One region of the Photobacterium sanguinicancri genome, then DNA from elsewhere that is predicted to be linked to it. Evidence: riboswitches for the same ligand, from Rfam matches in the RefSeq annotation. Region 1 holds a riboswitch; the other holds the start of a gene.
What was found. Region 1 has a riboswitch for fluoride ahead of OCU87_RS16695 (voltage-gated chloride channel family protein). Riboswitches for the same ligand answer to the same signal wherever they lie in the genome.
Positions count from the first base shown of each region.

Region 2: linked by a shared signal. The riboswitch ahead of OCU87_RS24870 (iron-sulfur cluster assembly scaffold protein) and the one ahead of OCU87_RS16695 (voltage-gated chloride channel family protein) in region 1 are both predicted to bind fluoride.

Region 1 covers NZ_AP024850.1:3,622,303-3,634,775, forward strand. Annotated here, with positions in the region: gene OCU87_RS16680 (HesA/MoeB/ThiF family protein) at 1-610, opposite strand, end outside; gene thiE (thiamine phosphate synthase) at 612-1,826, opposite strand; gene thiC (phosphomethylpyrimidine synthase ThiC) at 1,826-3,748, opposite strand; TPP riboswitch at 3,884-3,981, opposite strand; gene OCU87_RS16695 (voltage-gated chloride channel family protein) at 4,083-5,453, opposite strand; fluoride riboswitch at 5,537-5,600, opposite strand; tRNA gene OCU87_RS16700 (tRNA-Trp) at 5,740-5,816, opposite strand; tRNA gene OCU87_RS16705 (tRNA-Asp) at 5,854-5,930, opposite strand; rRNA gene rrf (5S ribosomal RNA) at 5,997-6,112, opposite strand; rRNA gene OCU87_RS16715 (23S ribosomal RNA) at 6,236-9,128, opposite strand; tRNA gene OCU87_RS16720 (tRNA-Ala) at 9,416-9,491, opposite strand; tRNA gene OCU87_RS16725 (tRNA-Ile) at 9,538-9,614, opposite strand; rRNA gene OCU87_RS16730 (16S ribosomal RNA) at 9,691-11,233, opposite strand; rRNA gene rrf (5S ribosomal RNA) at 11,661-11,776, opposite strand; rRNA gene OCU87_RS16740 (23S ribosomal RNA) at 11,899-12,473, opposite strand, start outside.
Region 2 covers NZ_AP024851.1:1,809,293-1,821,765, reverse strand. Annotated here, with positions in the region: gene OCU87_RS24890 (oligogalacturonate-specific porin KdgM family protein) at 1-535, opposite strand, end outside; gene OCU87_RS24885 (alginate lyase family protein) at 599-1,882, opposite strand; gene OCU87_RS24880 (iron-containing alcohol dehydrogenase) at 2,435-3,622, shown strand; gene OCU87_RS24875 (sodium:solute symporter family transporter) at 4,251-6,038, shown strand; fluoride riboswitch at 6,287-6,380, shown strand; gene OCU87_RS24870 (iron-sulfur cluster assembly scaffold protein) at 6,645-7,337, shown strand; gene OCU87_RS24865 (GGGtGRT protein) at 7,351-8,325, shown strand; gene pepT (peptidase T) at 8,670-9,908, shown strand; gene dcuC (C4-dicarboxylate transporter DcuC) at 9,905-11,269, shown strand; gene OCU87_RS24850 (glutathione S-transferase family protein) at 11,390-12,100, opposite strand; gene OCU87_RS24845 (rhodanese-like domain-containing protein) at 12,270-12,473, opposite strand, start outside.

The DNA.
Region 1 (12,473 bases):
TTCCCACTATGCCAACCACTGGACCTGCAATACCTGAATTACTGCAGTTCATCGCCGGCGCCTTCGCTGCTGGGTCATAGGGAAACAGGCAGTGATAACACGGGCCGACACCTTGACGAAAATCAAATGGCATTAACTGACCTTGCCATCGGATTGCCGCGCCAGCGATCAAAATTTTGCTGGCCTTAAAACACGCTTGATTCACTGCATGACGCGTCGGCAAGTTATCGGAACAATCGAGCACCACATCCGCTAGTTCAACTTCCATCGCTAAGCGTTGATCCGCTAAGCGCGCTTTTACCGCTCGAACGCGAATATGAGGGTTTAATGCACGTACTTGTTCGGCAGCCATTGCGGCTTTGCTTTGCCCTTGATGCTGATCGCGGTAAATAATCTGGCGCTGAAGATTGGAGCTATCGACCTCATCATCATCGGCAATCACTAAAGTACCGATGCCTGCACCCGCTAAATACAATGCCGCCGATGATCCCAGTCCCCCCGCACCGACCATCAACACATGCGCATTTGCTAGCCGTGCCTGACCGTGCTCACCGATTTCAGGCAACATGATTTGGCGGTTGTAGCGCAAAAAATCTTGATCGCTCAACATACTATCGAACCAATAATTGATTAAAAGCGTCTACCGCTGCGCCAGTATCCGCCGCTTGCGTCACCGCACGTACGACAGCGACGCTACTTACACCGGTTTGCCACACGGATTCAGCACGAGAAAGATCAATGCCACCAATGGCCACTGTCGGAAAATCTTGGCCAATCAGCTTTTGGTATAACGCTAAACGGCTCAGTCCTTGGGGTTTCGATGGCATATCTTTGGTGGTGGTCGGGAAAATATGACCGAGTGCGATATAACTCGGCGAAAACTCAGCCGCTCGCAATATTTCATAATAACCATGGGTTGAAAGGCCTAAGCGCAAGCCTGCCTGCTGGATCTGAGTTAAGTCGGCTGTTTCTAGATCTTCTTGACCAAGGTGAACACCATAAGCCTGATGCTTAATTGCGAATTGCCAGTAATCATTTACAAACACTTGTGCCTGATGGGCATTGCCCACTGCAATAATTTGTGCAATTTGCGCTTCAAGTGCTGGGTCTTGAGGATCTTTAATCCTCAACTGCGTGGTTTTCACACCCAAATTCAATAAACGATCAACCCATTCTGCGGAGTCCACTACTGGGTACAGCGCCAGCTGTTTAGCATTCGTTGCAGCAAAAGGGGCAACCGCGACCTCTTTACTTTGCCAACCCAATGTCATGATCTCGGGATGATTTGCCGTCATAGGTCGAGGGAAAACATCACGCGTCAGTGGCCATTGCTTATCACCATGCAATTGAACATAACGAGCATATGCACGCGCCAAGGTCACCGCATCTTCTACTGGGTAATCTAATGCCAGCGCAGCCAGTAACATGGCACGCACAGCTTCAGTATCGCCAGCCTGATGACAATACACGGCTCGCGCTTCACCATTATGGTGCCAGATATCAAACACCCCTCCTTGAGCGGGGAAGCCACACACAATCAAGGAAGGGTTGGCGGCGACTTGGCGCTGAATTGCGGTGACATCAACCTTCTCGCTCCACTGATCACACACCACAAAATGGCTTTTTATCAGCGAAATATCGGCAGGAACAGCTTGAGCAAAGCTCAAACTGAACGAGCGAGAGTCAACGCGCATGTCTACCACATCAGATTGCTGAGCAGTCACAACTACCGCTTCACCCAATTGATATTGAGCCGCTTGAGCCAACAGAGGCTCAAGGTGGGTAAGTAGTGACTTTAGGCAGTCAGGTAAACAGATTGAACTCATTAATTTTCCTCTTTCACGGGATGGTATAGCTCGCTTCCTGTCGAACGGAATTCATCCGCCTTTTGGCGCATACCTTCGAGTGGGTCTTCGAGCATTTTTATCGCAAGATCACCATTTTTTTCGAGGTTATTTGCATAATCTCGAACTTCTTGTGAGATCTTCATTGAGCAGAATTTCGGGCCACACATGGAACAAAAATGGGCAACCTTGCCAGACTCTTGCGGTAAGGTTTCATCGTGGTATGCGCGGGCAGTGATCGGATCAAGACTCAAGTTAAATTGGTCTTCCCAACGGAATTCAAAGCGGGCTTTTGATAGGGCGTTATCACGGACTTGTGCACCAGGGTGACCTTTCGCAAGATCGGCGGCATGAGCACACAGCTTATAAGTGATCAGGCCAACTTTAACGTCTTCTTTATTCGGTAAGCCAAGGTGCTCTTTAGGCGTAACGTAACAGAGCATGGCACAGCCGTACCAACCTATCATGGCAGCACCAATACCCGAGGTAATGTGATCGTAACCAGGGGCAATATCGGTAGTCAGCGGGCCTAATGTATAGAAAGGGGCTTCATGGCAGTGCTTAAGTTGCTCTTCCATGTTTTCTTTAATCATGTGCATTGGGACATGACCCGGGCCTTCGATCATCACCTGTACATCGTATTCCCAAGCTACTTTCGTTAACTCACCTAGGGTGCGTAGCTCACTAAATTGTGCTTCATCGTTCGCATCGGCCACAGAGCCTGGACGCAAGCCATCGCCTAACGAGAGTGAAATATCGTACTTGGCACAAATTTCACAGATCTCACGGAAATGAAGGTACAAGAAACTTTCTTCATGGTGAGCCAGACACCACTTCGCCATGATAGAACCACCGCGAGACACTATGCCAGTCACGCGTTTTGCCGTCATAGGCACATAGCGCAGCAATACACCCGCATGAATAGTAAAGTAATCGACCCCTTGCTCAGCTTGTTCTAGTAACGTATCGCGGAAAACGTCCCAAGTGAGGTTTTCGGCGATGCCATTCACTTTTTCAAGCGCTTGGTACATCGGCACTGTGCCAATAGGGACAGGGCTATTGCGAATGATCCACTCGCGTGTTTCGTGAATATTACGCCCTGTCGATAAATCCATCACAGTATCGCCGCCCCAACGGGTCGACCACACTAACTTCTCGACTTCTTCTTCAATAGAAGAGCTCACTGAAGAGTTGCCGATATTGGCATTCACTTTAACTAAGAAGTTACGGCCAATGATCATTGGCTCTGATTCAGGGTGATTAATATTGGCAGGGATGATTGCTCGACCTTCAGCAATTTCTTTACGAACAAACTCAGCTGAAATTTCTTCTGGTAGATTAGCGCCAAAATTCATACCGGGGTGCTGATGATTCAACACTTCATCACGGTATTTAGCGCGTCCCATATTCTCGCGAATCGCGATGTATTCCATTTCAGGCGTTATCACACCTTGGCGCGCATAATGCAGCTGAGTAACACGTTGCCCTTCTTTTGCACGACGAATACGCGCTCGCTCACCAAAGCGAAGGTCATCTAGAGTGTCATCAGCAAGACGCTCTTTAGAATAAATGGAACTCAGGCCATCAAGCAGGTTGGTATCGTTACGTTCAGCGATCCAAGCCTCTCGCACTTTTGGCAATCCCGCATAGATATCGATATCTTGCTCGGGATCAGTGTAGAAGCCAGAAGTATCGTACACACGGATCGCTTCATTCGGTTCTAAGATAGGCTGATCTTTAGTTCCGCCCACTAAGCTATCGGCCAGTGCAATTTCTCGCATCGGTACTTGGATATCAGGGCGACTACCTTCGATATATACCTTCTGGGAGTTCGGGTATGGTTGGGCGGTAAGTGAATCTATAAATTGTTTAGCTTCCAGTCTCGCTTGTTTGCGAATCGACATAGCAAAATCCTTACGGTTCCATGGTTGGGATATTTGCTTGACGGATTGGTGCATAAACAAGAGGCGTACACGTAGGGTGTGCAGCATCATCTGACAGCTTAACGGTGATGAAAGGAAATACAGGTACCGTTAAACAGAAGATTTTCTCTTGTTCCCTTCGCAGGTATTAGCCTGATCAGGTTCTACGGATCCCGCAATGCGGTCTCAGCCAAATGGCACTCCGACAAGTTTCAGCAAGGAGTATAGGGAAGGGAAGAAAGCGCAGCAAGGAAGAAACCAATAAATTTGGCCTAAGCACCATAAAAAAGAAAGGCTGCAAAAGCAGCCCCAACTATTATTTTGAAAATTTCTTCACTAATGCTTTGAGTAATGATGAATGCGTCTCTCTCAATTCACCCAGCTTATGAGTGATTTTAGGAGCACCTTCATCATCAAAAAGTTTTGGTACAGCGACACGCTGTGAAGAGTAAATTCCAGTATGACCACTAAAGTAATACGCGGTATAACAGGCTATTGCGAAATACAGCATATGGTCAGCACCAAACAACTCAACCCCCATAATGGTACAAGCCAGTGGTGTATTGGTCGCAGCAGCAAAAACTGCTAAAAAGCCAAGCGCGGCAAATAAATCAACGGGCGCCCCAAGTAGCCAAGCCATGGTGTTACCAAGCGTAGCCCCCACAAAGAACAGTGGTGTAACTTCACCACCCTTATAACCTGCGGCCAAAGTAATTGCGGTTAATAACAACTTCAAAGCCCAGCTATACCATTCTGCGCCACCTTCTTGAAACGCGCTTAAAATACTAACGCCCCCTTCACGAGTGCTATAAACACCAAGGCCGATATAATCGTAATTACCAATCCACTGGGTTAGGCCAATCACAATCAAGCCTCCCGTTACGACGATCACATAGGGGTTCTTAAGGGTCGCTTTAAAGATATCTTTAAACGCATGGGTCAACTCACCAAACAAATAGCCAGCTAAGCCAAACGCAACTGAACCAATAATAATTTTAACCATTAACCAAAGATCAACCTTGAGTACCTGATCAAATAAGGTGATATTTTGAAGAAAATCGATTCGGTAGTGAGTGTGGTGAGCCCCTAATGCAGAGCAGACAAAGTCAGCAAGAATAGCAGCAAATAAGGCGGGGATGATGGCATCGTAACGCAGTCGGCCAATTGCCAATACTTCCAATGCAAAAATAGCCCCCGTTAATGGAGTACCAAAAACAGCACCAAAGCCAGCCGCAACACCAGAAATCAAAATAAGCCGAGTATCGGCTTCATTCAACTTAAAGAGACGAGCAAGCCAGTGTGTGGTTGCGCCACCAATTTGCACCGCCGTACCTTCTCGACCCGCCGAACCACCAAATAAATGTGTAATAACCGTCGTAATTAATACCAAGGGGCCCATACGTGTTGGGATCCCTGCACCCGGTTGGTGAATTTCATCCATGATAAGGTTATTGCCACCTTCGGAGTTTTTACCCAAGTTACGATAGCAATAGACAATCACAATACCCGCTAAGGGCAATAAATAAATCAACCAAGGGTTATCAACACGAGTCGCTGTCGCTGTACTTAATATCCACAAAAAGAACGCATTTAGTGAACCAACAAGGATAGCAACAGGAGTAATCAGAAGTGTCCAGCGAATGATCTGGATAAATATTTTAGGATTTGCACTTAGAGGGTGAGCCATACTATCTCTGTTTATCTCTTAATGAATTTTTAAGGATAGACAATATGATAGTTAATTACCCCACCATAGATAGATCTATCCTAACTATAGCAGGAGTCATTATCTCAGTATGAGCGGTTAAGGTGGAACTCCATCACCCGTGATCGGCTCGATCGCCGTTCAGCGAATAAATCCTACTCTCAAATACAAACAACAACAAGACCAAGATCAATAGATAATAATAAAAATAAAATTTGAGGCGACAGAAACGAAAAAGGCTCTAGCATTTCTGCTAGAGCCTTAAAGATGGCAGGGGTGGAGAGATTCGAACTCCCAACACGCGGATTTGGAATCCGCTGCTCTGCCAATTGGAGCTACACCCCTATTAGTTATTTTAAAGACTTAACTCTGTCTAAATAAGTGGCGGAGCGGACGGGACTCGAACCCGCGACCCCCGGCGTGACAGGCCGGTATTCTAACCAACTGAACTACCGCTCCACACGGTGATAAACAGTTGCCTGTCTATCCGATAAATGTCGTTCAATACACTTATCTAAATTTAAAGCCTGGCGATGACCTACTCTCACATGGGGAGACCCCACACTACCATCGGCGCTATTACGTTTCACTACTGAGTTCGGCATGGGATCAGGTGGGTCCATAATGCTATGGTCGCCAAGCAAATTCGGTTTATCTTACGCCGTTGGCGGAAGATACAATCTGGGAAAATCTAACTAGTTACAATATCGTTCTTAACACGCATTCAAGCGTTTATGGAGTCCGTAAAACCCCTTGGGTGTTGTATGGTTAAGCCTCACGGGCAATTAGTACAGGTTAGCTCAATGCCTCGCAGCACTTACACACCCTGCCTATCAACGTCGTAGTCTTCGACAACCCTTTAGAGACCTTAAAGGTCTAGAGATGACTCATCTTGAGGCTCGCTTCGCGCTTAGATGCTTTCAGCGCTTATCGATTCCGAACGTAGCTACCGGGCAATGCTATTGGCATAACAACCCGAACACCAGCGGTTCGTCCACTCCGGTCCTCTCGTACTAGGAGCAGCCCCTCTCAATCATCTAACGCCCACGGCAGATAGGGACCGAACTGTCTCACGACGTTCTAAACCCAGCTCGCGTACCACTTTAAATGGCGAACAGCCATACCCTTGGGACCGACTTCAGCCCCAGGATGTGATGAGCCGACATCGAGGTGCCAAACACCGCCGTCGATATGAACTCTTGGGCGGTATCAGCCTGTTATCCCCGGAGTACCTTTTATCCGTTGAGCGATGGCCCTTCCATTCAGAACCACCGGATCACTATGACCTGCTTTCGCACCTGCTCGAATTGTCATTCTCGCAGTCAAGCGGGCTTATGCCATTGCACTAACCTCACGATGTCCGACCGTGATTAGCCCACCTTCGTGCTCCTCCGTTACTCTTTGGGAGGAGACCGCCCCAGTCAAACTACCCACCAGGCACTGTCCGCACCCCCGATTAGGGGGCGACGTTAGAACATCAAGCATACAAGGGTGGTATTTCAAGATTGCCTCCACATCATCTAGCGACAATGCTTCAAAGGCTCCCACCTATCCTACACATGTAGGGTCAATGTTCAGTGCCAAGCTGTAGTAAAGGTTCACGGGGTCTTTCCGTCTAGCCGCGGGTACACAGCATCTTCACTGCGATTTCAATTTCACTGAGTCTCGGGTGGAGACAGCGTGGCCATCATTACGCCATTCGTGCAGGTCGGAACTTACCCGACAAGGAATTTCGCTACCTTAGGACCGTTATAGTTACGGCCGCCGTTTACCGGGGCTTCGATCAAGAGCTTCGACCGAAGTCTAACCCCATCAATTAACCTTCCGGCACCGGGCAGGCGTCACACCGTATACGTCATCTTTCGATTTTGCACAGTGCTGTGTTTTTAATAAACAGTTGCAGCCACCTGGTATCTGCGACTCCCAGCAGCTTAGAGAGCAAGTCTCATCACCGCGAGGAGCGTACCTTCTCCCGAAGTTACGGTACCATTTTGCCTAGTTCCTTCACCCGAGTTCTCTCAAGCGCCTTGGTATTCTCTACCTGATCACCTGTGTCGGTTTGGGGTACGATTGCTTATAACCTATCGCTTAGAGGCTTTTCCCGGAAGCATGGCATCAATGACTTCATCACCGTAGTGACTCGACATCGGGTCTCAGCCTTAAGATAGTCCGGATTTGCCTAAACTATCAGCCTACACCCTTGAACTTGGACGACCGTCGCCAAGCCCACCTAGCCTTCTCCGTCCCCCCATCGCAGTTATAAGCAGTACGGGAATATTAACCCGTTTCCCATCGACTACGCCTTTCGGCCTCGCCTTAGGGGTCGACTTACCCTGCCCCGATTAACGTTGGACAGGAACCCTTGATCTTCCGGCGAGGGAGTTTTTCACTCCCTTTATCGTTACTCATGTCAGCATTCGCACTTCTGATACCTCCAGCAGCCCTTACAGACCACCTTCAACGGCTTACAGAACGCTCCCCTACCCAATATGAACAAGTCATATTGCCGCAGCTTCGGTGTATAGCTTAGCCCCGTTAAATCTTCCGCGCAGGCCGACTCGACCAGTGAGCTATTACGCTTTCTTTAAATGATGGCTGCTTCTAAGCCAACATCCTGGCTGTCTGAGCCTTCCCACATCGTTTCCCACTTAGCTATAACTTTGGGACCTTAGCTGGCGGTCTGGGTTGTTTCCCTCTCCACGACGGACGTTAGCACCCGCCGTGTGTCTCCCGGATAGTACTTACTGGTATTCGGAGTTTGCAAAGGGTTGGTAAGTCGGGATGACCCCCTAGCCTTAACAGTGCTCTACCCCCAGTAGTATTCGTCCGAGGCGCTACCTAAATAGCTTTCGGGGAGAACCAGCTATCTCCAGGTTTGATTGGCCTTTCACCCCTAGCCACAAGTCATCCGCTAATTTTTCAACATTAGTCGGTTCGGTCCTCCAGTAAGTGTTACCTCACCTTCAACCTGCCCATGGCTAGATCACCTGGTTTCGGGTCTAATCCTAGCAACTATGACGCCCAGTTAAGACTCGGTTTCCCTACGGCTCCCCTAAACGGTTAACCTTGCTACTAAAATTAAGTCGCTGACCCATTATACAAAAGGTACGCAGTCACCCAACAAGTGGGCTCCTACTGCTTGTACGTACACGGTTTCAGGTTCTATTTCACTCCCCTCACAGGGGTTCTTTTCGCCTTTCCCTCACGGTACTGGTTCACTATCGGTCAGTCAGGAGTATTTAGCCTTGGAGGATGGTCCCCCCATGTTCAAACAGGATATCACGTGTCCCGTCCTACTCGTTTTCACTAATAATGCGTTGTCGGTTACGGGGCTATCACCCTGTATCGCTGTGCTTTCCAGCACATTCACCTAACGCAAGACTGGCTTAAGGGCTAATCCGATTTCGCTCGCCGCTACTCTCGGAATCTCGGTTGATTTCTCTTCCTTCGGGTACTTAGATGTTTCAGTTCCCCGAGTTCGCCTCGTTACGCTATGTATTCACGTAACGATACGTGCTTATGCACGTGGGTTTCCCCATTCGGAAATCCCAGTCTCAAGTGATTTTTACTATCTAAACTGGGCTTATCGCAAGTTAATACGTCCTTCATCGCCTCTGACTGCCAAGGCATCCACCGTGTACGCTTAGTCACTTAACCATACAACCCCAAGAGGTCTGTATGTTCAAACAACCAAGGTTTTATCGTCACTCATTTCCGATCAAGAAAAATGAGGACATTGGTTTTTCGCCGGACTCTACACAAGACACTTGAATGTGTGTTGTTTTGAGAACTCGTTTTTATCATTAAAGATAAAAACTATTGTAATTGAATCTAACGATTCAATTTACTAGTCAGCTTTCCAGATTGTTAAAGAACAGGTGTTTTGATCATCAGAGATGAAAAATCCACTTTCTAATCACACTCTGTCGAATGTCTTTAGAAAGTGGTGGAGCTATGCGGGATCGAACCGCAGACCTCCTGCGTGCAAGGCAGGCGCTCTCCCAGCTGAGCTATAACCCCAACGTATAAAAAGACTGTTTACCGCCACTTTTTCTGGGAGAAAAAGTGGTGGGTCTGAGTGGACTTGAACCACCGACCTCACCCTTATCAGGGGTGCGCTCTAACCACCTGAGCTACAGACCCAAGTCTTTTTTGCGTTCTTTTACATTTTAACCAAGCAATCTGTGTGGACACTGCATCAAACAAGCAGTCTATCGTTTAAGGAGGTGATCCAGCCCCAGGTTCCCCTAGGGCTACCTTGTTACGACTTCACCCCAGTCATGAACCACACCGTGGTAAACGCCCTCCCGAAGGTTAAGCTATCTACTTCTGGTGCAGCCCACTCCCATGGTGTGACGGGCGGTGTGTACAAGGCCCGGGAACGTATTCACCGTGGCATTCTGATCCACGATTACTAGCGATTCCGACTTCATGGAGTCGAGTTGCAGACTCCAATCCGGACTACGACGTACTTTCTGGGATTCGCTCACCATCGCTGGTTGGCAGCCCTCTGTATACGCCATTGTAGCACGTGTGTAGCCCTACTCGTAAGGGCCATGATGACTTGACGTCGTCCCCACCTTCCTCCGGTTTATCACCGGCAGTCTCCCTGGAGTTCCCACCATTACGTGCTGGCAAACAAGGATAAGGGTTGCGCTCGTTGCGGGACTTAACCCAACATTTCACAACACGAGCTGACGACAGCCATGCAGCACCTGTCTCAGAGTTCCCGAAGGCACTAAGCTATCTCTAGCGAATTCTCTGGATGTCAAGAGTAGGTAAGGTTCTTCGCGTTGCATCGAATTAAACCACATGCTCCACCGCTTGTGCGGGCCCCCGTCAATTCATTTGAGTTTTAATCTTGCGACCGTACTCCCCAGGCGGTCTACTTAACGCGTTAGCTCCGAAAGCCAGGACTCAAGGTCCCAACCTCCAAGTAGACATCGTTTACGGCGTGGACTACCAGGGTATCTAATCCTGTTTGCTCCCCACGCTTTCGCATCTGAGCGTCAGTCTTTGTCCAGGGGGCCGCCTTCGCCACCGGTATTCCTTCAGATCTCTACGCATTTCACCGCTACACCTGAAATTCTACCCCCCTCTACAAGACTCTAGTCTGCCAGTTCAAAATGCTGTTCCGAGGTTGAGCCCCGGGCTTTCACATCTTGCTTAACAGACCGCCTGCATGCGCTTTACGCCCAGTAATTCCGATTAACGCTCGCACCCTCCGTATTACCGCGGCTGCTGGCACGGAGTTAGCCGGTGCTTCTTCTGTTGCTAACGTCAAACGGCAACGCTATTAACGTTACCGCCTTCCTCACAACTGAAAGTACTTTACAACCCGAAGGCCTTCTTCATACACGCGGCATGGCTGCATCAGGGTTTCCCCCATTGTGCAATATTCCCCACTGCTGCCTCCCGTAGGAGTCTGGACCGTGTCTCAGTTCCAGTGTGGCTGATCATCCTCTCAAACCAGCTAGGGATCGTCGCCTTGGTGAGCCATTACCCCACCAACTAGCTAATCCCACCTGGGCTAATCTTGACGCGAGAGGTCCGAAGATCCCCCTCTTTGGCCCGTAGGCATTATGCGGTATTAGCTATCGTTTCCAATAGTTATCCCCCACATCAAGGCATATTCCCAGGCATTACTCACCCGTCCGCCGCTCGTCAGCAAATTAGCAAGCTAATTCCTGTTACCGCTCGACTTGCATGTGTTAGGCCTGCCGCCAGCGTTCAATCTGAGCCATGATCAAACTCTTCAATTTAAAGTTTTTGATGGCTCAATGAATACTGATTGAATATCGATAACTAGAAGCTAGTCATGATATTCGAATTGACTGTGCCAAAGCTTAAGTAAACTTAAGTTTTGTATTGGTCACTCAGTTCATTGATGCCAAATTCATTGTTACTTAAAAAGTCACAATGAACAGTTTTGACTATTCATTTCACGAGTGCCCACACAGATTGCATGGTCAAATTGTTAAAGAACGTTGACTTTCAATACCTTAGCGTTGAACGCTTCAGCAAGTCAGGACGCGTATAATACGCTTCTCAACTTTTAAGTCAAGATAAAACTTTCATCTTTTTAATCATTCGATTAAAACATAAAAACCTTATATTGACTCCGCTCACACCGCTTGATGCTAGAGCGAAATAAAAGCCCGTTGTTGCCAACGGGCTCTCAAAATTGAAGCCTGGCGATGACCTACTCTCACATGGGGAGACCCCACACTACCATCGGCGCTATTACGTTTCACTACTGAGTTCGGCATGGGATCAGGTGGGTCCATAATGCTATGGTCGCCAAGCAAATTCGGTTTATCTTACGCCGTAGCGGAAGATACAATCTGGGAAAATCTAACTAGTTACAATATTCGTTCTTAACACGCATTCAAGCGTTATGGAGTCCGTAAAACCCCTTGGGTGTTGTATGGTTAAGCCTCACGGGCAATTAGTACAGGTTAGCTCAATGCCTCGCAGCACTTACACACCCTGCCTATCAACGTCGTAGTCTTCGACAACCCTTTAGAGACCTTAAAGGTCTAGAGATGACTCATCTTGAGGCTCGCTTCGCGCTTAGATGCTTTCAGCGCTTATCGATTCCGAACGTAGCTACCGGGCAATGCTATTGGCATAACAACCCGAACACCAGCGGTTCGTCCACTCCGGTCCTCTCGTACTAGGAGCAGCCCCTCTCAATCATCTAACGCCCACGGCAGATAGGGACCGAACTGTCTCACGACGTTCTAAACCCAGCTCGCGTACCACTTTAAATGGCGAACAGCCATACCCTTGGGACCGACTTCAGCCCCAGGATGTGATGAGCCGACATCGAGGTGCCAAACACCGCCGTCGATATGAACTCTTGGGCGGTATCAGCCTGTTATCCCCGGAGTACCTTTTATCCGTTGAGCGATGGCCCTTCCATTCAGAACCACCGGATCACTATGACCTGCTTTCGCACCTGCTCGAATTGTCATTCTCGCAGTCAAGCGGGCTTATGCC
Region 2 (12,473 bases), on a different replicon from region 1:
CATCCGTTTGCGCTTTTTCGTAGTTACTCTCTAAACCAAACTGAAACTGCTCATAGCTGTAATCAAGATTTGCGGTTACCTTGCTCTTTTGTTGGTTATCTTTCTCGGTTGCATCTTCAAACTGTCTAAATTCATGACGGTAACGTAATTTTGCCGTAATGCCTGAATCAAATTTATAACCAACACGAAGCTGTGGTTTAAAGGTGACGCTATCAGTACCAAACGTAATTGGCATACCCGGTTGCAGGTAGAATTGATCCGTCACATTATAGACATAACCAAAATCGAACTCAGAACCGTTTTGCTTCATGTTCTGGAATGGGCCGCTATATTCATCGTTGTTATCTTTACCCGCAACGAATTTCATTTCTACGCCATAGTAAAAATCATTCGTGCTGGCACTCATCTTGATTCGATTGGAGTGCTCTTTACGATCGTGCTTATATTCGTGACGAAAATCGACAGAAGCCGCAGACGCCGAGCCCGCACATACAGCCGCAATAACAGCCAAGGTTACAGTATTTAATTTAGACATTGTCTCTTCCACTTATCATGTAATAGAGGCGGGCTTAACGTAAGCCCACAAATTGAAGGTGTATTATTTTCTTGGGTACAAAAGTTCGATATCGCGCTGCGCCCAGACTTCCGCCAAATTCTTCTTCACTGTCATTTGACTAAAATCGGTATTGGTCGCCAACTTGATCCAGTCACTGCGATCAAGCGCCACACCCGCTTTAAGGTACAGAGGCGTCATCCGCTCAACGCGTCGACGTTTATCTTTTTGGGTATAAGGCCAAGTCACGGCAGGATCGTGGTAATTCGCCATCAACTGGATCCCCGAAGCTAATGAACCGCCTTTGGGATTCGTGTGATGCCAAAGATCAACCCCAACTTTGTCGCCAATTTGGGCAATGCCAACCAAAGGATCCAGACTGAAATAGTGGTAATGGTAAGCACGGGTACGTTCGATTTCGTGCGGCTGTGAGCCGTCCTTTTCAAACTGGGTATCAATCCGCATTTTGCCTTTTTGCACCATTTTCTTAGCCAAGGGTTCGTTACCTAAGAAATAAGCAATACTCGCCACTTGGTAGTCGTACCAAGTACCGTGGTTATTGGCAGAAGCGGCTTCCCCTTTTGGTCCACCCGATAAATCATCAACAATGAGCCAATCTAAATACTCGCTATACCATTGCGTAATTTGTGTTTCGTCTTGATCTGCCCATGCAGGCGACAGGGAAAGTAAGGCAATCGCATCCAGCATGCGATCGGCAAGAGAACGGGTATCGATAATACCGCCACGGCGACCTTCCGCCACACCGGGCACACCTTGACCAAAATTCACATTCGGGTTCATCTTGGTGTCTTGGTCTACAAACCACGTACGAATGTAATCAATACCTTGCTGGGCATATTTTTCGTCTTGACTAAAGTAATAGGCAAGCGCCAGTGCGCGAACTGAACGGGTAAAGTGGCCAATCCGTTTTGAGTCAGTTTCTGCTGTTTTAGACGCAGGGTTGGTTTTGCCATCATGTCGAACCCAAGGTAGGCCACCTTCTTTCGATGTATCTGGCCACCAGTAAGGGCTAATACTCATATAATCATGCTTATTGCCACTTGGCGGCGTCATACCTTTATCGGTCACGCTGAAAGGTCCATCTTTCATCGCCAAATCAGCTTCTTCAATCAAGCGCTGATATGCAGACTGCATCGAAGGGCTTGCTTGTTCTGAATGCAACAAAGTGCGGTTTTGCTCTAAGGTGGTTTTATCCAGAAACACCAAATCAGCCGACAGTACTGAAGTGCTAAAGAAAACAGCAGTCAAACTCGTTGCAATAGCGGTTTGCTTTATTGTTCGTAGGGTCAGAGGTCGTAAATATTCCATAATTCGATCTTCTTGCTTTGATATAAAATACTACAAATATGCTATCGACATGTGACCAAGCGTTCTGTGAATTAGATCGAATTGTGAATCTTAGATGTCATTGCGAAAAATAACTCAACAACACAAAACTCAACATAAATATATGAAAAATATAACCTTAAAAGCAAAAAAATATTATTTAGCTAAGTGTAAAGAAGTTTGAAAAGTGTGCACTAATTCAGATTTTTTCATTTTACCCCTCCCAAACTAACTTGTAATACATTATGATTTAAATATCGAGTAAGCAACGCTTCTCAATGAAGTGTTTAATAATGTGTTTTACTCAAGGTTTTACTCAAGGTTTTACAAAGCGGCTTCATAAGGTTTTGGTGAAGTGTGCAATACAAGATTCTTCAAAAAGCTGTATCACAACAGTTTTCAATCAATATGAGCATTGATAATTGAAACGTATTTATTGGAATGCTAATCAGCACAAACACTAATTAGTACACAGGAATATGTAGGGATTAATTTCAATCATCGGTCGCAACACCACAGGTGAGGAGCAAACAAATGCAAGATTTTGCGTGGAATTTCCCAACAAAATTAGTTTATGGCCCAGGAAAATTGGCAGAAGTCGGTCAAGTTGCTCAAGGTCTAGGTAAAAAAGCCTTTTTAGCAACCTACGAAGCAAATGACACATTTGCTCCTATCATTGATAAAGTCGTGACATCACTGGCTGCTGCTGGCGTTGAAGTCGTCACTTTTACTGAAATTGAGCCAAATCCACGTGCTCACACTATAGATAAAGCCATTGAGCTATTTAATGCAGAAGGTTGTGATTTAGTTATCGCACTGGGTGGCGGTAGTGTTATTGACGGTTCTAAATACATTGCTGCAACGTCTTACAGTGGTGGTTCTTGCTGGGACTACGTTGTACTGGGTGATCGTACCCCACGTGAATACACTGGTGCTTTCCCAATTATCTCTATCCCAACTGTTGCGGCATCGGGTTCTGAATGTAATGCAGGTGGCGTACTCACAAACTGGGAAACCAAAGAAAAGAGCTTTAGCCGTTCTGAATACCGCATCCCTAAAGTTGCGATCCTTGACCCTGAACTTCACGCTTCACTACCTGATTTTATTACCGCAGAAAGTTGTATCGACATTTTCTCACACTTGATTGAGCATTATCTTTCAAGCGACGCCGACTCTGGTTTTGCAGACCGCATGACAGAAGGCATGATCCTGAATCTTATGGATAACTTCGATAAAATTATCGAGAACCCACAAGATCTTGAAGTCCGTGGCCAGCTTGCATTGTGTTCAATTTTTGGTTGGTCTGGCTTCCAAGCACTTGGTCGACTTGGTTCAATTCCAATGCACTCAATCGAAATGCCGCTAAGTGCCCATTATGATATGCGTCATGCACGCGGTATGGCCGTGGTAATTCCACCGTACCTAGAATACTTTGCTGATGTTCGTCCTGATCGTTGGGCACAATTAGCACGCCGTTGTTTCGGTGTAGTAGAGCAAGACAATGACATGGCAGCAAAACTGCTGGCAGTTAAAGTAACTGAGTGGCTAAAACGCACAGGCATGTACATCAAGCTATCTGACGATGGTATTTCTGACGAGAAATTTGAAGAAATGGCTGATGATGTGATCCGCATGTTCGCCTTACCAGGCACCAAAACCATCGCAGGTGTTAAGCCAATCACCAAGGAAGAAATTATTGAAGTCTTTAAGCTCGCGCATTAATTACTGAGCTTATTACTCCCCCCATCCTTTGTCTGCAGAACATAGGATGGGTGATGTATCCATAGCTAACTGACTTTTGTACCACTGAGGTTTACTTCTTCCTCAGTGGTTTTTTTGTCGATTTTAATTCATTCTTTTCCCACGCCTCCTTAGCCTCTTCTGCTCCCTCTCAATAAAAACCATCAGATTACACATCAAACAAACACTAAATACCACAAATTAAATCATACAAATACACATTGAAATCAAGGCAAAAAACACACTTCATCACAGTGGTGTAATGGATGGACCATACTATTCTCCATTATTAACGTTAGCTGCTGCTCAACCCCATAAATCACCACAGCCATAAATAGTCATTAAACTCTTATAAAACTAGCTATAACTGCATAGAAAAACTAAAAAACCTCAAACCAATATGCTCACCCGGATTATTCATGGCAGTTTCATGCCAACTATAGAGCTTTTTTACTTTGCTTTATCAATTTCTGAGCTTGATCACTTGTATTACTTTTTAATGACATCGCAGCGGATCATTAATCACAATCTTGAGTTATAATACTACAAATAGAAAATAACCTAGATAGTATTAGCCCAAGTCATTTAATAACTATCAAAAGGTCTACAGATGGAACTCAATACAATTATTGTAGGCATCTATTTTCTATTTCTTATCGCAATAGGATGGATGTTTAGAACTTTTACCAGCACGACCAGCGACTACTTCCGTGGGGGCGGTAGCATGCTATGGTGGATGGTTGGGGCAACGGCATTTATGACACAATTCAGTGCATGGACCTTCACTGGCGCAGCCGGTAAGGCATACACAGATGGTTTCGCCGTTGCCATTCTTTTTCTAGCCAATGCCTTTGGCTACCTCATGAACTATCTGTACTTTGCACCTAAGTTCCGCCAGCTACGCGTAGTCACAGTGATTGAAGCTATTCGTATGCGTTTTGGTAAAGCAAATGAGCAAGTCTTCACTTGGTCTGGCATGCCGAACAGTGTTATTTCGGCAGGTATTTGGCTAAATGGTTTAGCAATCATCGCATCTGGTATCTTTGGTTTTGATATGACCACGACAATTATCCTAACCGGCTTAGTGGTCTTGGTAATGTCGGTAACAGGTGGCTCTTGGGCCGTTATCGCCTCTGACTTCATGCAAATGGTCATCATCATGGCAGTAACAGTAACTTGTGCGGTGGTTGCGGTTATTCAAGGTGGTGGTGTTACAGAAATCGTCAACAACTTCCCCGTTGATGAAGGCGCTTCGTTTGTTTCAGGTAATAACCTAAACTACTTGAGCATCTTTGGTATCTGGGCATTCTTCATCTTCTTCAAGCAATTCAGCATCACCAATAACATGCTGAATTCATACCGTTACCTTGCCGCTAAAGATTCTAAGAACGCAAAAAAAGCCGCACTGCTTGCTTGTGTATTAATGACATTAGGTCCTGTTATTTGGTTTATGCCTTCTTGGTACATCGCAGGCCAGGGTGTTGACCTAGCTGCGCACTACCCTGAAGCAGCATCGAAAGCCGCTGACTTTGCTTACTTATACTTCGTACAAGAATACATGCCAGCAGGTATGGTTGGTCTACTAATTGCCGCCATGTTTGCAGCAACTATGTCTTCAATGGACTCTGGTCTAAACCGTAACTCAGGTATCTTTGTTAAGAACTTCTACGAACCTATTCTTCGCCCGAACGCGACTGAAAAAGAACTGGTTGTGGTCTCTAAACTGACATCTACCTTCTTCGGTATCGCCATTATTTTGGTTGCCTTGTTCATTAACTCACTCAAAGGCCTCAGCCTGTTCGACACCATGATGTACGTGGGTGCGCTAATCGGCTTCCCTATGACAATTCCTGCATTCTGTGGCTTCTTCATTAAGAAGACACCAGACTGGGCTGGCTGGGGTACGCTTGTAATGGGTGGCGTGGTGTCTTACTTCGTCGGATTCGTGATCACCGCAGACATGGTACAACACTGGTTCAACCTAGAGCCGCTAACAGGCCGTGAATGGTCAGATCTTAAAGTGGCCATTGGTTTGATAGGTCACCTTATCTTCACCGCTGGTTTCTTCTTAATGTCGACACTGTTCTACAAGCCTTTAGCAGAACACCGTCAGAAGGATGTCGATAAATTCTTCAACAACCTAGCAACGCCATTAGTGGCTGAGTCGACTGAACAGAAGAAACTAGATAATAAACAACGCCGCATGCTGGGATCACTGATTGCTGTCGCAGGTGTCGCTATCATGGCGATGTTCTTACTGCCTAACCCACTCTGGGGCAGAATGATCTTCGTCTTATGTGGTTCGATCGTACTCACCGTCGGCCTACTATTAGTGAAAGCCGTCGACGAAAAAGTGGAACAAGCACTAGATAACAAACCAGCATCAGCTGAAAGCTAAATAATTACAGCTTGAACCTAGCGTAACCCTACATATAGAACCAAACGGCTGCCATTGGCAGCCGTTTTTATATCAATACCGTGACAAAGTGATAGCAACCAATGCCCGACTAATATGCCGCCCAATGAAAGCGCCCCCTTGTGATGCTCATCACGCTTTTATGCTAATTTCATACTAAAGAAACCGTTTTATAGAGAAAACGCGTCTAAAAAGTTGATTGCAGCGCAACATACTTAAGCAGTAGCATGTTTAACAAAGGTGATGGGGTTCCACCTACCATACCAATACCGTTACGACGGGGCTGGTAACAACCGCCATGTGGCTGATGACTCCTACAGAAAAGAAAACAGGTGTAACTGTTGGTGAGCGACGGATGTGGCTCATATCAATCTGAACAAACACGTGATCCTTGTAACGGATGAAAGCACTTATCGCTTAATAAAAATTATTGTTATTAGCACCACTAATGACAATTGTTTTGACTCGATTTTATATTGCTTTTGTCGTCAGCATTCGATCAGCGGCTTGTTCAAATTGGTAGTATTTTTCTGTAGGGATATGACATGCCAACCCCACTTGTTTTCCTGACATTTTAAGGAAAACGCCATGCAATACTCTTCTGAAATTCAATCTATGTGCCCCGTTCAACGTGGCGATTTACACCCCTCTGCGCCTATCCCTGTTGAAGGCCGAATGATCCGTCCAACCGATGTTATTGCCATCTCTGGTTTAAGCCATGGCGTGGGCACATGCGCACCACAGCAAGGCGCGGCTAAGCTCACCCTTAATATCAAAAAGGGCATCATCGAAGAAGCACTCATCGAGACCATTGGCTGTTCGGGCATGACCCACTCTGCTTCAATGGCGGCAGAAATCCTGACGGGTAAAACCCTGCTTGAAGCGCTCAATACCGACCTAGTCTGCGATGCTATCAATGTCGCCATGCGCGAAATCTTCTTACAACTTGTTTATGGCCGCAGCCAATCTGCATTCTCTGAAGACGGCTTAGAAATTGGCGCAGCACTGGAAGATTTAGGTAAAACCCAACGCAGCCAAGTCGGTACCAGTTACGCCACATCCGCTAAAGGGGTGCGTTATATGGAACTCGCCGAAGGCTACGTAACGAAACTGGCACTCGATGACAACAACGAAGTGATTGGTTACCAATACCTCAACCTCGGAAAAATGATGGCAAGTGTTGAAAAAGGCATGTCAGCCGAAGAGGCCATGTCCGATGCAACAGGTGTTTATGGTCGCTTTAGCGAAGCTGTTACCACTATCAATCCGCGCAACGCATAACGAGGGCAGCATCATGAATTCACAAGTTAACCAATACCTACAAGAAATGAACATGTCGTCGTTAGAAGAGGCAAAACAATACTGCCTGTCATTTGGAATTGCGCCACAAGATATTGTATTAGACACCCAGCCTATCGCTTTTGATAATGCCTGTGATGCTTATACCCTCGGTACTGCACTTGCACTACACCGCCAAGTATTAACCGCAGAAGCTGCCGCCACTGCCATTGGCGAAGGGCTACAAGCCTTTTGTAAATCAGGCAGCGTGGCTGCACAGAGAAAAGTCGGTTTAGGCCATGGCGCTCTTGCGGCGCGTTTATTGAATGAAGACACTCAATGCTTTGCCTTCTTAGCAGGTCATGAATCTTTCGCGGCGGCGGAAGGGGCAATCAAAATTGCAATGAACGCTAACCGCGCCCGTCAATCACCACTGAAAGTGATCCTAAACGGTTTAGGTAAAGATGCCGCTTACCTGATCTCACGCATTAATGGCTTTACCTATGTGCGTACCGAATTTAATTACGATACGGGTGAATTAATCGAAGTGAGCCGCCGTCGTTTCTCGAACGAATTACGCGGTGACATTCTTTGCTATGGGGCCGATGATGTACGCGAAGGGGTGGCGATCATGCACCGTGAACAAGTGGATGTCAGCATTACGGGTAACTCGACTAACCCAACCCGTTTCCAACACCCAGTGGCGGGGATCTACAAATCAGAACGCAATGCCCAGCAAAAACCGTATTTCTCTGTCGCATCAGGCGGTGGTACAGGCCGTACTTTACACCCCGATAATGTCGCAGCAGGCCCTGCTTCTTACGGCCTAACCGATACCATGGGCCGCATGCACGCCGACGCTCAATTCGCAGGGAGTTCATCCGTACCAGCCCACGTAGCTATGATGGGATTCATCGGCATGGGCAATAACCCTATGGTGGGTGCGACCGTCGCACTAGCTGTTGCAGTTGATCAGCAGTTGCATCACTAACACCTAGTTCGACACTATTTTCTTTAAGCCCAGCTTATTCGCTGGGCTTTTTATGGTCTGAACTTTTTATTGCAGGCTTATTAACCATCAGCTTTTAATATGTGGCGATCACAAGTTAAATACTGCTGTGACTCGTTAGTACCAACAAGATCGTCAGTAAGAACTAATTACCCAAAATTGGAATCATAACAATTGCCTAGCGCTTTTATGCGGCTCGAATCACACTTTGCAGGCCTGTATTATTTTTATTCATTCATATGTAAATAAGCATGAATAACACACATTAATAATCTTACTTTATGTATGGATATATTGGATTTTTGCCACATAAATCGAGATGTATTATGGATATTAAACAACGCTTTCTTGGCTACACAACAATAAACACAACCACAAATCAAAAAGCGGGCGCAGCAGGGATCATGCCTTCTTCTCCGGGGCAAATCGAGTTAGGTAAACGCATTGTTAGCGAGCTCCAAGCCATGAAGGGGCTTGTCGATATCGAGCAGCGTGACAACGGGATTGTGACAGCCACCCTACCCGCAAACTGCGCTGGTAACTACCCAACCGTGGCTTTCTTTGGACATCTTGATACCTCCAGCGAGCACACGGGCGACACCCATGCTGCTTTAATTCATTACCAAGGTGGCGACATTGCACTGGGTAACGGCGCTGTACTTACACTAAAAGACAACCCAGATCTTAATGACTACCTAGATCAGGATATCTTTGTCACCGATGGCACCAGCCTACTGGGTGCCGATGATAAAGCAGCCATTGCCGCCATCATGCATACGTTACACGTACTCACGACAGATACCACGATTCAACATGGTGAAGTCAAAGTCGCCTTTGTGCCAGATGAAGAGCAAGGTTTGCTTGGCGCGACAGCATTCAACACCCCAGATTTCGCTGATTTTGGCTATACGCTCGATTGTTGTGGCATTGGTGAGTTCGTAAAAGAAAACTGGAATGCAGGCGGCGCGGTGATCACCTTCCATGGCCAAAGCGCACACCCAATGAACTCCAAAGGTAACTTAAAGAACTCGCTTCTAATGGCACACGATTTCATCAGTCTTTTCCCTCGTCTTGAAACCCCAGAAAATACCGAAGGACGAGAGGGTTACTACTGGATGAAAAAACTCGAAGGGAACTCAGCCCAAACGGTACTAAACATTGATATTCGAGACTTCACCAAAGAAGGTTACAGCCAGCGTAAAACCTTCGTCGAGAACGCGTGTCAGTCATTTTTAAACCTCTACGGTGAGCAGTCACTGAGCTACAAAATTGCTGACCGCTACGAGAACGTTTCGAATTACCTTGAAAACGACCTTGGCCAACAAGCGGTTCAGCTTGCCGAGCAAGCGTATGCAAGTAACGGGATCAAAATGAAGGTGATCCCAATGCGTGGCGGCTACGACGGTGCGGTATTCTCAGCCAATGGGATCCCATGTCCGAACATCTTTACTGGCGCTCATAACTTCCACTCGATCAATGAGTATCTCCCACTGCCTTCGTTGATCGCAGCTTCCAATGTTGTGCAAACCATCATTACTCGAATAGCACAAGGTGACGACCAATGATCCAAATACTCGTTGTTCTACTGGTTATCATTGCTGCCGCTCGGTTGATCCTGACAGGCTACAAAACCGAAGCCATCTTATTTATGGCCGGTATTATTCTGATGGCTTGCACAGGCCTCTTTGGTTGGGGAGATGTACTCCCTGCTAAGGTAGCCTCTACCAACCTGGCAGCATTTGATCCGTTTAAGTTTATTAGTTACATGCTCGGTTATCGTGCTGGCGGTCTGGGTTTAACGATCATGGTGCTCATGGGGTTTGCCGAGTTAATGACACGGATAAAAGCCGATGCCGTTATTGTTAGGCTGGCGGTGAAGCCATTATCTATCGTAAAAAACAAAAATATTCTGTTGTTCTTCGGCTACATCATAGGTGCATCGTTACAGTTAGCCATTCCAAGTGCCACCGCATTAGCCGTGTTACTCATGGTGACCTTGTACCCGATTCTGACTGGTCTTGGGATATCACGCGCATCGGCATCAGGGGTTATTGCCTCTACGCTAGGCTTAACCTTAACGCCATTAGGGGTTGATGCGATTAAAGCCAGTGAATCTGTTGGAATGGGTTTGATGGATTACCTGTCTTACCAAGCGCCAACCAGTGCCGTAGCAATTGTGGCCGTGGGTGTCGCCCATGTAATGTGGCAATCACACCAAGATAAGAAAGATGGCTATGTGATTGATGCCGATCTTGAAGCCGCGACTGCGTCTGATCCTGATCCAGCGCCTAACATTTACGCAATTTTGCCTATGCTACCTATCATTGCCGCGATCATGTTTAGCAAACTGGTGATCAGTACTATCCACTTAGATGTCGTGACTATCGTGCTGATCTCTGTGTTTATCTCGTTGGTCTTTGAAGGCATAAAAACACGCTCGCTCAAAGAGAGTTTAGATTGCTTTGGGGCATTCATGAAAGGGTGCGGCAACGCATTAACAGGCGTGGTGTTCTTGTTAGTGGCAGCTGGAGTCTTTGCTTACGGCATTCAATCGACTGGTGCCATTAATCATCTGATTGAATCGGCGCAAGGCGCAGGTATGCCAACCTTAATGCTAACATTGGTGTTCGCTGTTGTGGTTGGTTTAGCTGCCTTGGTGATGGGTTCTGGTAATGCGGCTTTCTTATCGTTTGTCGATATTGTTCCGACTGTCGCTCACTCCATGGGCGCTAATCCAGTGGCAATGATGCTACCTATGCAGCAAGCCTCTGCACTCGCAAGGGCAGCTTCGCCTGTCGCGGCATGTGTGATTGTTTCTGCGGGTGGCGCTAAGTTATCAACCTTTGAGGTCGTCAAAAGAACCAGCGTGCCAATGCTCGTTGGCTTTGTGGTTCACTTCATCGCGGTGATGGTTTTGGTCAATTAGCATATAAGGCCAACAATAACCTAGGTTACGCACCTTAAACCAAACCAATTAGTAGACTTGGTAAACATAAAGTACGTAACCTTATTCAAGCTCCAGCCTAAAGCATTTATCTTAACGCGATTACTGACAGCAAGCGCTCGATACAGCAGAACAGCTTGATAACTCACACCTATCATCCTCACCATTCATCACATCAGCAAGATAGGTGTTTGTTAGGTAAAAATTGCTGAAAGTGGTGACAAAATCTTGGGGAACGGTTTTTTCGGGTAAACCCGAAGCTATCAAAGCGGCCTGCCATTGTTGGACTTTAGGAAAGCCCTCAAGCATATCCACACCCGATTTATTTTTAATCACAGATGCACGGTGCAATAGCGGTAGCCAAGCGATATCTACATTCGAAATATAATTCCCTTTGAAAAACTGACTCTCACCGAGTTTATTTTCTGCTTTTGCAAATGCTTTCACTAAGTTGGTTAAACGGCTTTCAAAAGTCTCTTGGTCTTTACTGCCCATGGTAGCGCACTGTGGCATGTAGTGTTTGCTGGCTTGATACGACCACGCGCGATCCTGCGCTTTTTGCTCTGGTGTTAATGCTTCTATCGGCGTGTATTTGTCATCGAGGTATTCCACAATCGCATCAGATTCAAACAATACCGTTTCATCCTCGGTAATGAGTACTGGTACTTGGCCGTTTGGCGCAATATCCAAGAACCACTGAGGCTTATTACTGAGTTCAATATACTCAATTTCAAATGGAATATTTTCCATTATTAGAGAGCCCATAACACGCTGTACAAATGGGCAGTTCTTAAAGCTAATCAGTTTAATCATTGGGCACTCCAAAATCAGTCAATTCATTTTGTTTATACCTATAAGACGAAGTGATCTGGAAAAAGACGAAATAACTCGGATCTTTTTATTATTTTAAATCAAAATAAAAGAAGCCCAGTAAAAATACTGGGCTAAATTCAGGCCTTAGGCAGAGTAAATCTCAAGAAGGTTATATTGTGACAACTTCAATACTGCCTGCGTTGTCTTTCCACGCTGCAAAGCCACCCGCCATATTGAGTACCGATGCTAAACCCATTTCATGTGCTTGTTTCGCCGCATATAAAGAACGAAGACCATGAGCGCAATAGAATACATACGTTTTGTCTTGGTTGAATATTTTATTGTGTACAGGACATTGAGGATCAATCAGAAA